2 regions of the Mesorhizobium sp. M1143 genome follow, and region 1 is predicted to be linked to the other one. Evidence: riboswitches for the same ligand, from Rfam matches in the RefSeq annotation. Region 1 holds a riboswitch; the other holds the start of a gene.
The links. A riboswitch is a leader RNA that binds a small molecule or an ion and turns the genes downstream of it on or off. The one in region 1 is predicted to bind cobalamin.

Region 1 (7,130 bases):
CTCGACGCGGCGCTGCGCGTCGCGACCCGCATCGAGATCGCCAAGCTCAAGGAATCGATGCCTGCCACGACCATGATCTACGTCACCCACGATCAGGTCGAAGCGATGACGCTCGCCGACCGCATCGTCGTGCTGAAGGATGGCCATATCGAGCAGGTCGGCACGCCGATGGACCTCTACAAGAAGCCCGGCAATCTGTTCGTTGCCCAGTTCATCGGCTCGCCGGCCATGAACATCCTGCCGGCGACAATCGACAGGACGGGCAACCCGACAATCGTCAGCCATGTCGGCGGCCGCAAGGCAACGGTGCCGATCGCAACGCCGGCGTCAGCAAAGGGTGCGGCAGTCAGCTTCGGCGTGCGGCCGGAGGATCTGTCGGCCGCCACCGGCGCGGAATATCTTTTCGAGGGCGTGGTGGACTATGTCGAGCAACTCGGCGAGGTGCAGCTTGTCTATGTCGATATCGGCCGCGCTGACCTGCCGTTGGTGACCAAGCTGCCCGGCAATGTCGAGGTCAAGCGCGGGGCAAAGCTGCGACTGACCGCGGATGCCGGGGACCTGCACATCTTCGACGCCGATGGGCACTCCTTCTCGCTCAAGCCGGTGGAAGTGAAGGCGGCTTGAGATAGCTGCGTCGTACAGGCATAAAAAAAGAGCGGCGGGCCAGGCCCGCCACTCTTTTTTAAGCTTCGGCTGTTAGTTGTTGCCGAACCGATCCCTGTCGCTGCTCTGAGGAACGAACTTCTGTTGGTCGTCCGACGAGTTCAGCAGCTTGTAGACCGCCGAGTTGGTGCCGGTCGACGAAGTGCGGGTGGTGTCGACGGCAGCGGCCGGCTGGTTGGCGCCATTGGAGCCATAATTGTCGCTGCCGGCAAAGGCAGCGCTCGAAACAGCCAGAACGGCTGCGGTGGCGAGAACGATCTTCTTCATTTTAGTCTCCTGAATTTTTCTGATGCTGCCAGCTGCAGCGGATAAGCCCGCCACGTGCTGGAAACCGGCTTTTAGCGGCCGAAAAGGTTACGGTCGGCACCGTGGGCAGGCGCCTGCTCGGCTGGAGTCGACTTCTCAACCGAAGCCGTATGGCCACTATCGGTCGACGTAATCGCAGGCTGGTTGGCGCCGTTCGAACCGTAGTTGTCGCTGCCGGCGAAAGCGCTGCCGGAGATGGCCAAAACGGCGGCGGCAGCAAGGATGATCTTTTTCATTTCAAATACTCCTGAATTTTTTGGGATCCCGAGAGCGACGGGTTAGCCGCCCTTCTTTGGTCGGGATCAGCGATTGCCGTAGAGGTCGCGGTCGGCGCCCTGAACGACAGGCTGCTTGTCAGCGTGCGCCGGCTTCTGAATGGAAGCCGTATACGAGCTGTCGACCGAGACGGCTGGCTGGTTCGCACCATTGGAACCGTAATTGTCGCTACCGGCGAAGGCGCTGCCGGTGATCGCCAAAACGGCTGCGGCAGTGAGGATGATCTTTTTCATTTTTAGTACTCCAGTTTGTCTGTCCGTCTAGCGGCGTGTCTTGGGAGGAATTCGCGTCGTTCGGACAGCCCCGATGTGGGAAAGCCATAGGCTGGTTTCCAATCACGAAGTTGTTCCGTGTGGACCACGGTCCTGCACCTTGAAATTGTGCTAGGAAGTTCCTCTATGGTCATTTATCGCATTGTTTTCAGTTGCTTATGTCGAACCGAGTGGTTCGCTCCGGTGTCGGTTTCCGGGCCGTCGTTCACACCGTCCTGCACGCATTGTCAACAGAAACGAACCGTTCGGTTCGATTAGAGATTGCTAATAGTAACTTTTCGATACCGTTGAGCCCTTTTTGCCCCCGATCGAACTGGATCCGCAGCGATTCGAAACGGCGATGATGGCGTCGCAAGAAACGTCTCAGCTCTTTGACCGGCGGCGGGGGGCGAATGCCGCGCGTGTCGCGCCGCATGGATACGATGTCGCTTTCATGCCGACGTCGCGATCGCTGCCGTGATTAGATGAACGCATCTCAGGTGCCGCTTCGTGACGACGCAGCGGAGAATTGGGAAGCCGGTCAGAATCCGGCGCTGCCCCCGCAACGGTGGTGGAGTTGAAGTCGCAACGGGAGACCACTGGGCAAGAGCCTGGGAAGGTGTCGCGATGGTCCGCAAGGACAACTCCAGAGCCCGGAAACCAGCCCGAGATGCATAGACTCGACTGATCGCGGTGGGCGGTCAAGAGGTGGATAGTGCATGTCCGGCGCCGCGCCGGCCTGCGTCCGATCCTTCCTCCATCACCACCAAGTTCAGTCCTTAAACCACGAGGACAGAACTATGGATACGCGCAACGACATGCTGAGGCTCCTGAACGGCCGCAAGCAAGGCTTTTCGCTGGAACAGCCCTTCTACACCGACCCGGACTATTTCAAGCTCGACATGGAGCTTATCTGGTATCGCGACTGGCTGTTCATCGGCCATGATTGCGAACTGCCGAAGCCCGGCAGCTATATCACCGTGCAGATCGGCGATTATCCGGTGGTGCTGGTCCGCGACCAGAAGGGCAACATCAACGCCTTTCACAATTCCTGCCGCCATCGCGGCAGCCGTGTCTGCAACACTGAGAAGGGCATGGCGGCAAAGCTTGTCTGCCCCTATCACCAGTGGACCTACGAGCTTGACGGCCGGCTGCTGTTTGCCCGCCAGATGGCCGACGGTTTCGACAAGAGCCAGTTCGGCCTGAAGCCCGTCGCCTGCGAGAGCGTCGGCGGCTATATCTTCATCTGCCTGGCAAAAGAACCTGCCGACTTTGCGCCGATGCGCGCCATGATAGAGCCCTACCTCAAGCCGCACGGGCTGAATGAAGCCAAGGTCGCCTTCGAGAGCACCATCATCGAGAAGGGCAACTGGAAGCTGGTCTGGGAAAACAACCGCGAATGCTATCACTGCGCCGGCAATCATCCAGAGCTGTGCAAGACATTCCCCGAAGCGCCGACGGTGACCGGCGTGCAGGGCGCCGACAGCGATCCGGAGATGCTGGCGCACTGGGCGAAATGCGAGGCGGCGGGCCTGCCGAGCAAGTTCCGCATCGATCCGGCCGGACAGTACCGCGCCACCCGCGCGCCGCTGCTGCGCGATGCCGTCAGCTATACGATGACGGGCAGGTGCGCGGTGACGAAGAACCTCTCCGACACTGTTGCCGCCGACCGCATCGGCACCTTGATGCACTACCACTATCCGACGACCTGGAACCACATCCTGATCGACCATGCGGTCACCTTCCGGGTGCTGCCGATCAGCGCCACGCAAACCGCGGTGACGACCAAGTGGCTGGTGCACAAGGATGCGGTCGAGGGCGTCGACTACAACCTTGAAGAGCTCACCCACGTCTGGACCGAGACCAACGACCAGGACCGCCGCATCGTCGAGGAAAACGCCTTCGGCATCCTGTCGCCGGCCTATGAGCCCGGCCCCTATTCGGAGCTGCATGAGGGCGGCGTGATCCAGTTCGTCGAATGGTACGCGGCCTTCATCGGCCCGCGCCTTGCCGAAGGCGGCCGGCCGGCGCTGCGCAGCGTCGCGTGAGCTGGAGCAGGCGAAGAGGGACCAGAGGATGAATGCGATGACGGATCTTGGGCTCTATCGCCATCTCGACCAGATGGCGCCGTGGAACGATAGGCTGCAGGTGCTGGAAGTGATCGGCGTCAGCGACGAGGCGCCCGACGTCAAGACCTTCACCTTCCGCTCCGACAACCAGACCTGGTTCCGCTACAAGCCGGGCCAGTTCCTGACGCTGGAACTGCCGACACCGGACGGGCCGCTGATGCGCACCTACACGCTGTCGTCGTCGCCATCGCGGCCGTTTTCGATCGCGGTGACGATCAAGGCGCAGGCCGGCAGCATCGGCACGCGCTGGATGTTCGACCATCTGGCACCCGGTTCGCACGTCAAGGCCTATGGACCGGCGGGCGACTTCTCGTTGCACAGCCACCCGGCGGCCAAATACCTGTTCATTTCGGCTGGCTCCGGCGTGACGCCGATGATGTCGATGCTGCGCTGGCTGAACGACTGCGCGCCATGGACCGATGTCGGTTTCGTCAACTGCGCGCGGCGTGCCGAAGAGATCATCTTCCGCAAGGAACTCGAACTGCTCGGCGGCCATATGCCCGGCCTGTCGCTCGGCTTCATGATCGAGGAACGTTCCAGCCGCGAGGGCTGGTACGGTCATATGGGGCGCATCGACGCGATCCGGCTGCCCTTGCTGGCTCCGGATTTCCGCGAGCGCGAAATCTTCTGCTGCGGCCCCGATCCGTTCATGCGCGCCGTGCGCGGCATGCTGGATGCCGCCGGCTTCGACATGACGAAATACCATCAGGAGAGCTTTGCCGCGCCTGTGGTGGAGGAAATTCCGGCGCCGATTGCCTCCCCGGTCGAGGACGGCATCGCTGCACCTGTCGAAGCCGTGACGCCGATCCGCTTCTCGCTTTCGGAGGTCGATGCCGAATGCGTCGCCGGCCAGACCGTGCTGCAGACCGCGCGCAGCTCGGGCGTGCGGATTCCCGCCGCCTGCGAGTTCGGCCTGTGCGGCACCTGCAAGGTGAAGAAGGTCTCCGGCGAAGTCGAGATGAGCCACAATGGCGGCATCCTCGACCACGAGATCGATGACGGTTTCATCCTTGCCTGCTGCTCGAAACCGTTGTCGGCGCTCGAAATCGAGGCTTGAGCCGGTCGACTTCGCCGCAACGGTCGCCGACGCAGGCGTTGTGCGGGTCTTTGTCTTGCCAAGCATAGGCCGAGTGATTTAGACGCACTTAGGAAGGGCTGGCAGACCGTGAAACCGGCGCATCCCTTCATGAGCGCATGGAACGGGGGACAGAGCGATGCAACAGCGGGTCTACGCGGTCGCAAGCAAGGACATCGTTTTCGAATCATTCGATGGCGAAGCCGTCGTTCTCGATCTTTCGAACGGTAAGTATTTCGGCTTTTCCGATTCCGGCAGCCGGGTCTGGCAGGCTTTGTCGTCCGGCGTCGCCACTGAAGCGCTGGTCGGAGCTGCCGCGGGCGCCGCAAAAATAAGCCTGGCCGACCTCGAAAGCTTCGTTGCCCGACTGCTCGATTTCGGGTTGCTTGCGCCAGCCGAAACACCGGCGCAACCGCTTTCAGGCGAGCTGTCGGCCGCGCTTGCTGCCAGCAATGAGCCGCTCAAGGTCGAGGTCCATGACGACCTTGCCGATCTCATCATTGTCGACCCGATCCATGAGGTCGAGGAACCTCTCGGCTGGCCGGCGGTGAAACAGGCATAATCGTTTCCCTAAAGCGCGTCGCGTTTGAACGGACTCAGGCGACGCGCTTAGATCTTTGATTTTATGCATATCGTCGTCTCAAAACCGGGGCCGCCCCGAGCGACATGCATCAGGCGACCCGGCGCAATTCTGGACGCTGAACAACCAACACATGCCTTTGATCACGCTGCAAACCCTGCCGGATTATGCCCGCCATGTGCTGGCGGCCGCGGAAAGCGCCGCCGCCTTCTATCCCGTTGCCGCCAGCGTCCGGTTGCCGGGGCTGGACCTGAGTGTCCATCTCGACCATGGCACGCTGGCAGATACCATCGGCCATGCCTTCATACCGGCTCCGGGCAATCCGTCTGCATCTGACGGCTGCCGCATTTTCGTCGTCCACCCGGGCATCGATGGCGTCCCCGCCCCGGGCACCTGGGGCCGAGGCGATTACAACCATCATGCCTTTGCCAACCGGCTGGAAGAGGCCGGATTGCGCGGCAGCTACTATCATGACCTCGACTTCTGGCAGTTCCATGATCCGCAACGCCATGTCGGGGCGCAGCTGATGATGTCGGCCAAGGCCTTTCCGCCATGGGAACAAGGGGCGCCGCTGCGCGCCTTCCTGCATTGGGAATATGCGGCGCGCGGCATGCGGCTTACCCATGCCGGCACGCTGGGCATCGATGGCAAGGGCGTGCTGCTGGCGGGCTCTGGCGGAGCCGGCAAATCGGGAACGGTCGTCGCCGGCCTGCTCAATGGGCTCGATAGCGTCGGCGACGACTATGTGCTGATCGACCGGACCGAGGGGGTGACGGCCTATCCGCTGTTTGCCACGCTCAAGCAGGATCCGGAGGGCTTCAGGCGGCTGAAGCTGGAGGAGCGGCTAGAGTCGTACCAACCGCTGAACTGGCAAGGCAAGCATGCCTTTCACATCGACGAGATCGCGCCTCGACCAACTCCTGCAAGTCTGGACATTATTGCTTTGATAGTGCCCCATATCAGGGGAGGTGCGAGAAGCTCGGTCATGCCCATATCGCGCAAGGATGCCATGATTGCCCTGGCGCCGTCCGGCATCGTGCAGATGCCGGGCGAACGGGAAGCGGGCTTTCGCTTTTTCAGCGAGCTTACCCGCGACCTGCCATGCTACCGGCTGTCGCTGGGGACCGAGCCGCGCGAGATCGCCGGCACGATTGCGGATTTCGTCCTTCGGGGCGCTGCATGAAGTTGAGCATCATTGTGCCGGTGTACAATCGGGAGATCTATGTCGTTTCGACGTTGCGGTCCCTGCTCAGGCAACGCGACGATGCCGATCTCGATATCATCGTTGTCGACGACGGCTCGACGGACAGCTCCGTTGAAGCAGTCCGCGCCATCATGCGGGAAGCGTCGCGCATCCGCCTGTTCCAGCAGGCCAACCAGGGCGTGGCCAACGCGCGCAACACAGGGCTGAAGCAGTTGCTGCCGCAAACCGAACTGGTGTCGTTCCTGGATTCGGACGACGTCTCGCCGGCTGGACGATTCAAGGCTGGCCTACCCCTGTTCGCGGCCGACCCTGCGCTCGAGCTGACCTACTCGCTGATGACGCGCGTCGATCTCATGGATGACGAAGCCCTGCAGCCGGCGCCGGGCGGCGCAGGTCGTACCGTGCGCGGCGTCAGCCTTAGTGCCGGGATATTCCGCAGGGCACTCATCGACCGTACCGGTGCTTTCGACGAGGAGTTCCGGCAGGGCGAAGACGCCGACTATCTGCTGCGCATTTTCGAAACCAGCCCAAAGCACATTTTTCCCGACACCGTCGCGGTATACTACCGGCGCCACCCCGGCAATTTGACCAAGCAAAGGGATGTGGCGGTGCGCGAATATCTACGTGTAATTCAGAAATCCTTGCG
Region 2 (7,130 bases), on a different contig from region 1:
CCGGCAAATCCTTTGAGAAGTCCAGATACTCATCCAGCCCCAGCCCACCATCGCTCCGCTCCAACGCGTCCAGCAGCGCACGCGGCGTTTCTGGAATCCCGTCAACGCGATAGCCCTGCTCCTTCAGGTCATGCAGCATGGCCAACACGCTGGACGGCACATCCAGGCCCACGGCATAGCCAGTGCGGCCGGGCGCACTCGGATAATCCGGAATGAGGATCGCCAACTTACGCGTCGCGCGGGGCGTCTGCTGCAACCGTGTGAACGCCGCTAGCCTGTCCGCCACTTGCGCCACGCGATCCGGTTCCGGCCGGTTGGCGAAGGCGCGGTGGCCGAGCGCCGGGTCGGTCTCGCTCTCGCCCTTGAAGGAAATTGCGCCGGCGAGGATGCGGCCGTCGAGTTCGGGCAGCACGACATGCATGGCGAGGTCGGCGGGCGCCAGGCCGCGCTGGTTGTTGTCCCAGACGTCGCGGCGGGTGGTGGCGACGATGACCTGGAAGACAGGCACGCCGGCGCGGTCGAAGAGCGTTTCGACGCCGGGTTCGGCGCCGGAAGCGAAGGCGGTTGCGGTGATGATGGCGGTGGGCTTGAGCGTGGCCAGCGCGGTTCCGACGAAGGCCAGGGAGGTCGGGTCTTTGAGGCTGGAGACGAAGATCGGGATCGGTCTCATGCCGCGCTGGCGGAGTGCATCAAAGAGGGCATCGATTGGCGCGACATCGGCGGCCAGCAGCATCGAGCGGTAGAAGAGGATGGGGACGATGGGGTTATCAGCGTGGAGTTCTGTCACACCCCCCTCTGTCCTGCCGGACATCTCCCCCTCAAGGGGGGAGATTGAGCTGTCGTCAACGGTTTCGCCAATCTTAGATGACCCAGACAGCTTCCTGTTCAACGGGGCCGAAGAGGAGCCGGCTTTGGTGACGGCTGATCTCCCCCCTTGAGGGGGAGATGTCCGGCAGGACAGAGGGGGGTGTGACGGAACGCCGACATCGGCAAATTCGACCACGCCGCAGCAAGGCTCATAAAACCCGGCTTTCGGCACGCTGACCGGCTCAGCCGCCGCCGCATCCTGCCCAGCCAACCCCGCCAGCCGCTGCATCAGCGCTACCATATTCTCCGGCCCGCCCTCGCGGAAATAGCCCAGCAGGCCGTCCAACTCCGCGCGGGGCAGCGTCGAGGCTTCGATCAGCCTGAGGTCCTCGTCATGGCTTTCACCAGGCAGCAGCGCCAGCTTGATGCCACGTTCGCGAGCAGTCACCGCGAGTTGGTCGCAGCCATAGCGCCACCAGTCGTAGCCGCCGAGGATGCGCACCAAAATCACCTTGGCGTGGCGGGCGACGCTGTCGATCCAGAGGTCCACGGACATGGGATGGCGCAGGTCGCGCAGCGCCGCCAGCCGCATCGACGGCAGGCGGACGGCATCGGCCTTCCAGGCCGCCGCGAGGCCGGCGAGGTCGCTGTCGGTGAAGGACAGCGCCACGATATCCGCCGGCGTCTGCCGGAGATCAACTGGCTCGGCGAGATCGTCGAGCGAGGCGGAGGTCGTGGCGAGTATATGCATCGCGGCTCGTGCCTGAGATCAACCGGCGAGTATACGCTCGATCGCCGGACGGTTCAGCCCCTTCAGGCCAATGACGACGAGACGCGAGCGGCGATCGTCCTCGGCCGTCCAGGCGCGGTCATAGTAATGGTTGACGCGTGGGCCGACGGCCTGCAGCAAAAGCCGCATCGGCTTGCCGCCGACATCGACGAAGCCTTTTACACGCAACACGTTTTCCTGTTCGGCGGCGGTGGCGACGCGCTTGGCCAGGTCGTCGGGATTGGCGATCGAGGGGATGTCGACGATGAAGGTGTCGAAATCGTCATGCTCATGATCGAAAGCGCCGTCGTGATGCGACTTGCGGTTCTCGATGTCGTCTTCGACGGCGAGACCGAGGCCAAGCAGCACCGACGGGTCGACCTTGCCATGCGCAGTCGGCACGATTTTTACCGCGCGAGCGGAATGCTCATTGATGATGGCGTTGGCGCGGGCCGAACCGGCTGAATCCATCAAATCGCTTTTCGACAGGATGATCAGGTCGGCGCAGGCGATCTGGTCCTCGAAGACTTCTTCGACCGGATCGTCGTGGTCGAGCGTTTCGTCCTGAGCGCGCTGTGCCTGCAACGCGTCCATGTCGTTGGCGACGCGGCCTCCGGCCAGCGCCGGGCCGTCGACCACGGCGATGACGCCATCGACGGTCACCCGGCTCTTCACGCTTGGCCACTGGAACGCCTGGACCAGCGGCTTGGGCAGAGCGAGGCCCGAGGTCTCGATCAGGATGTGGTCGACCCTCGGTGTCAGCGCGAGGATCTTGTCGAGGGCGGGCACGAAATCGTCGGCGACTGTACAGCAGATGCAGCCATTGGCCAGTTCGACGATGTTTTCCTCGGGGCAGGTGTCGATGCCGCAGCCTTTCAGGATTTCCCCGTCGATGCCGATGTCGCCGAACTCGTTGACGATGATGGCGATGCGCTTGCCGCCGGCATTTTCCAGGAGATGGCGGACCAGCGTCGTCTTGCCGGCGCCGAGGAAGCCTGTAACGACAGTGCAGGGAACACGGGAGAGGTTGGCGGCCGGGTTTGAAGCGTTCATCGTCAGTCCTTCAGCATGTCGAGGGGTGGGATGCGGGCAACGAGGCCGCGCTTGAGGCTATCGGGCCGGCCGCGCCACGGGATGAGGCCGTCGGCCGAAGTCGCGAAGAGCTTTGCGCCGGTAACGAGGTCGGCGCCGCTGGTTGCGGTCAGATCGCCGAAGACATAGCTCCAGCAGCCATCGCGCAGGATCGCGGCGCTGAGGCGGCGCTTGCAATTGCCGAGACATTCGGCGGTGCGGACCCGGATATCGCCGGCAGCGGCGCGGCGTGTGTCCTCAGCCAGCAATTCGCCGGCGCGCGGATGGGCGTCGGAACCGGTCTCATCGCGGCAGGAGGCGCAGACGATGACGGTCACGCCGGTCAGGGCGTCGTTGTCCCCGGACGCAATGTCCGCTGTGCCAGCCGAAAAACTGCTGTTCTGGTCCAAAAACCGTGCTCCTTGCCCGGAAACCCGCCAGGCGATCGGATACTTTGTCTCAGACGGCAGGTCTCCTGGCTCGCGGGTCGTCGCCTTGGTTAGCCGCCTTCCCGGTGTTACCCAGTGGCTTTCGGCCTTGGCTCGTCGCTTACAGTTGCGGGGACAGCCGCGGATTTGGGACCGAAATCCCGCACCGCATTCCCTCTTGGCCCTTGCCGTTGCGGGCAGGGGACCGTCTGCAGCGGATTTAGGCTTTTGCGGGCGGCGGTGTCAACGCACGGCTACGACATGGCGATGTCGGCAGGGGCTGTCATGTCCCGGCTTCCGGCAGTGCCAGGATGACCTGTCGGATAGCTTGATAGCCATCGCTATAGTCCCAGTCATGACCGACAGCCAGATTCTGTCCCTCATGCCAAACCGCGTTGTCCAGAAGGACTTCGGCACTAATCAGCGTGCCCTTCAAGCCTGCCAGAAAGGTCCGGACAAAATGGCTTCCGGGGGGTACCGAAGCTGTGAACAGCTTTTCCAGCTTGGCATAGAATGCTGGATAGCCTGGTGTCAGCGAGCATAGCTCGGTTGTGGCCTGAGAAATGACCGGGCCGCTATAGATTTTCCAGCGGGCATCTTTTCGCCAGATCTTCCAACTGGCGCTGCTTCGCTGCCAAAGCTCTATTTCGGCCTGCATGTTCTCGCAGACGTGATCGGCCAGTCCCTCAATGGCCACATGGAAAACACCACGGAGAAACTTTTCAAACGCCTGGTTCAGTTCCTGTTCGCGCGTGTCGCCGAAGCCAGCAAAGGATTCAATGACCGGCTGAACATCAAGCAGCGGAGAAAAAATGTAGATTTCCAGGACCAGCCGGTCAGAACTCGTCTCGAACACCTCAGCCTCAAACCGAAGCTGCTTCGATTGGAGCATGACGTCCCTATCTCTGCGGACTGCATCTATTCCATGCGCAATGAGGGCGCCATGGATCATGTCGAGCACTTTGTCCGATGCCATTGCACAACCTACGAGGCTTATTGAGGCGTTTATGACAGACGCTGCAAGGGTTGGCCATCTCTCTCGCTAGCCAATGCCGGCCCCAGATTGCCGGCCGGCGTCACTTCGATGCGCTCAAGGCCAAGCCAGCCCTGCATCTCCTTTAGTTCCTCGAAAAGCTGTGCGGTGGTCTCAGGCGGTGCGCCTGCTTCGGCATAGGCGGCGTGGACGCGTAAGACACTCGCAGGCCGGTCGGCCTTGAGGTCGACGCGGGCGACGATCTTGTCGCCGAGCAAGAAAGGCAGCACGTAATAGCCATATTGCCGCTTGTCGGCCGGGGTGTAGATCTCGATGCGGTAGCGGAAATCGAAGAGACGCTCGGTGCGCGCGCGCTCGAAGACCACCGGATCGAAGGGGGCCAGCAAGGCGCGGGCCTTGATCTTTCGCGGCAGGCGGGCGTCCCTATAGAGGTAAGCCGGCTTGTCCCAGCCTTCGACGTTTACCGGCAGCAACTCGCCCATCTCGACCAGTTCCTCCAACCGGCCCTTCATGTCGGCCGGCGACAAGCGGAAATAATCGCGCAGGTCACCCGACGTCGCGATGCCGTGGGCGCGGGCGGAAATGCGCAGCAATTCGCGGTGCGCGTCCTCGGCCGCCGGCACCGGCAGGTCGAGGATCGCCTGCGGCAGCACGCGCTCGGGCAGGTCGTAGAAGCGCTCGAAGCCGCGGCGGTGGGCCGTGGTGATGCGGCCCGCCCAGAACAGCCATTCGAAGGCATGCTTGGCATGGCTCCAACCCCACCAGCCGCCCGAACCCTTCTGGCCTTCGAGCGCAGAGGCGGCGATCGGGCCGCGCTCGGCGACTGCGCGGTAGATCTCTTCGATATAGGCGGCGTGTTCGCGGCCCCATTTGGCCAGCCCCAGATACATTTCGTCGCCCTGCTCGGCCCGCTGCATGCGCCAGCGCATCAACGGGTAGATCTCGACCGGCAGGAACGAGGCCTCATGCGCCCAGTACTCGAACACGGTGCGCTTGCGGGTGATTGCGGCATTGTCGAGCAGGGTGAGCGGGTAGGGGCCAAGGCGCGAATAGAGCGGCATATAGTGGGCGCGCACCACGGCGCTGACGGAATCGATCTGCAGCAGGCCGGTGCGCGACAGCACGCGGGCGAGGTGGCGGCGATCGGGCGTGCCGACCGGGCGGGGATCGAGAAATCCTTGCGCGGCGAGCGCGATGCGCCTGGCCGTCGGGAGTGAGATTTTGTCCTTCGTCAAAGTGTCTTGCCTCGAACCATTTTCCCGACTTTAGCCGGCGATTCCGGTCATGCTAGCAGGCAAATGGCGGGAGATGTGTCAGGAGACAAAAGTGGAGTGAAAGATGAAGGAAATCAAACAGGAGGAGATCGGACCAGTTTTTCCCGGCCTGCCGTCCAGCACTGTCTTTTGAACAAGGTTTGACTTGCTTCGCTGAAAGCCGTGCGCTAACCCTCGCCGCGTTGCAGCAAAGGCACCTAAAACGGTTCAGCGGTTAAACTGTCGCGCTTCCGCATTAGGGTTGGTTGCTGTAATCAAAGTGGATTGGCCGCCAACGGAAAGCCGAGCATGAACGTACTCCTCAGTTCATACCTGCCCATCGTCCTCTTCATCGCCGTGGCCGCGGTTGTAGGCCTGGCGCTTATCATCGCGCCGTTCCTGGTGGCTTATCGCAATCCCGATCCGGAGAAGCTTTCCGCCTACGAGTGCGGGTTCAACTCGTTCGACGATGCCCGGATGAAATTCGACATCCGCTTCTACCTGGTGTCGATCCTGTTCATCATCTTCGATCTGGAAGTGGCCTTCCTGTTTCCGTGGGCGGTGTCGTTCTCGAAGATCGGCATGCTCGGTTTCTGGTCGATGATGGTGTTTTTGGCGGTGCTGACCATCGGCTTTGCCTATGAGTGGAAAAAAGGAGCGCTGGAATGGGATTGAACGACAGTTCCGGAACGCTCGTCGCGCCGAAGCCCAAAGGCCTGATCGACCCCAATACCGGACGTCCGGTCGGTTCCGACGATCCGTTCTTCCTCGAGATCAACAATGAACTGGCCGACAAGGGTTTTCTGGTCACCTCGACCGAGGCGCTGATCACCTGGGCACGCAGCGGCTCGCTGATGTTCATGACCTTCGGTCTCGCCTGCTGCGCCGTCGAGATGATCCACACCTCGATGCCGCGCTATGATTCTGAAAGGTTTGGCGTGGCTCCTCGCGCGTCGCCGCGCCAGTCCGACATCATGATCGTGGCGGGAACGCTGACCAACAAGATGGCCCCGGCTTTGCGCAAGGTCTACGACCAGATGCCGGAGCCGCGCTACGTCATCTCGATGGGCTCCTGCGCCAATGGCGGCGGCTACTATCACTATTCCTATTCGGTGGTGCGCGGCTGCGACCGCATCGTGCCGGTCGACATCTATGTCCCCGGCTGCCCGCCGAGCGCCGAAGCGCTGCTCTATGGCATTCTTCTCCTGCAGAAGAAAATCCGCCGCACCGGCACGATCGAACGGTAGTCATATGGATGAGGCTCAAATTATCTACGGCAACTCTGAGCCTTGGCTGGGTTTGACGTTCAAGACGTTGGAGCCGCGATTCGAGGAAACCGCCTCTGGTTCGAGGTTTTTTTCTTCCACGCTTTCGACAGAGACAAAATTTGGCAATGCCGGCGTTGGTATCGACATCATGTTGAATGATTGGGAGTCCGAGCCGACAAGCGATCCACGAATAGTCTTCTATCATGGCGACGTGAGACTGCGTTCGCTTGGTGACCGAACCAAGAACCTGATTGCAGAAATGTCGGCTAGGGTTTCCTCCGCCTCGTCAGGCCAGATGGCAGCCACAGAAAAGTTGTTCCTGGAGTGCGTTGCCCTAAATGGTGACCCCGCAAATCTGGAAACCCGCCAGTTTGTCGGAAAGGTGTTTTTTGACGAGCCGGGCGGCGACAATGAATGTCAAGTTTTTTTGACCGTTGACGTCGCCAGGCAGAGCGCTTGGTTTGGCGAGAAAGACGCGGAAGACTCGCCCAAGGTCTTGGGCTGGTTGGCGAGGTTGTCATGAGCGCATCCCTGAGTGAA

Region 2: it holds a riboswitch for cobalamin, as region 1 does, so the genes downstream of both, NKH35_RS23890 (DUF1636 family protein) here and NKH35_RS16305 (aromatic ring-hydroxylating oxygenase subunit alpha) in region 1, are expected to answer to the same signal.

The regions. Positions count from the first base shown of each region.
Region 1 covers NZ_JAMYMJ010000021.1:57,636-64,765, reverse strand. Annotated here, with positions in the region: gene NKH35_RS16325 (ABC transporter ATP-binding protein) at 1-624, shown strand, start outside; gene NKH35_RS16320 (DUF680 domain-containing protein) at 697-930, opposite strand; gene NKH35_RS16315 (DUF680 domain-containing protein) at 1,002-1,205, opposite strand; gene NKH35_RS16310 (DUF680 domain-containing protein) at 1,272-1,478, opposite strand; cobalamin riboswitch at 1,978-2,179, shown strand; gene NKH35_RS16305 (aromatic ring-hydroxylating oxygenase subunit alpha) at 2,297-3,544, shown strand; gene NKH35_RS16300 (FAD-binding oxidoreductase) at 3,582-4,682, shown strand; gene NKH35_RS16295 (PqqD family protein) at 4,840-5,262, shown strand; gene NKH35_RS16290 (serine kinase) at 5,414-6,463, shown strand; gene NKH35_RS16285 (glycosyltransferase family 2 protein) at 6,460-7,130, shown strand, end outside.
Region 2 covers NZ_JAMYMJ010000044.1:228-7,357, forward strand. Annotated here, with positions in the region: partial or broken gene NKH35_RS23880 (cobaltochelatase subunit CobN) at 1-1,558, opposite strand, end outside; gene cobW (cobalamin biosynthesis protein CobW) at 1,577-2,629, opposite strand; gene NKH35_RS23890 (DUF1636 family protein) at 2,632-3,057, opposite strand; cobalamin riboswitch at 3,096-3,300, opposite strand; gene NKH35_RS23895 (DUF6348 family protein) at 3,359-4,051, opposite strand; gene NKH35_RS23900 (winged helix-turn-helix domain-containing protein) at 4,081-5,304, opposite strand; gene NKH35_RS23905 (NADH-quinone oxidoreductase subunit A) at 5,632-5,997, shown strand; gene NKH35_RS23910 (NuoB/complex I 20 kDa subunit family protein) at 5,988-6,569, shown strand; gene NKH35_RS23915 (hypothetical protein) at 6,574-7,113, shown strand; gene NKH35_RS23920 (NADH-quinone oxidoreductase subunit C) at 7,110-7,130, shown strand, end outside.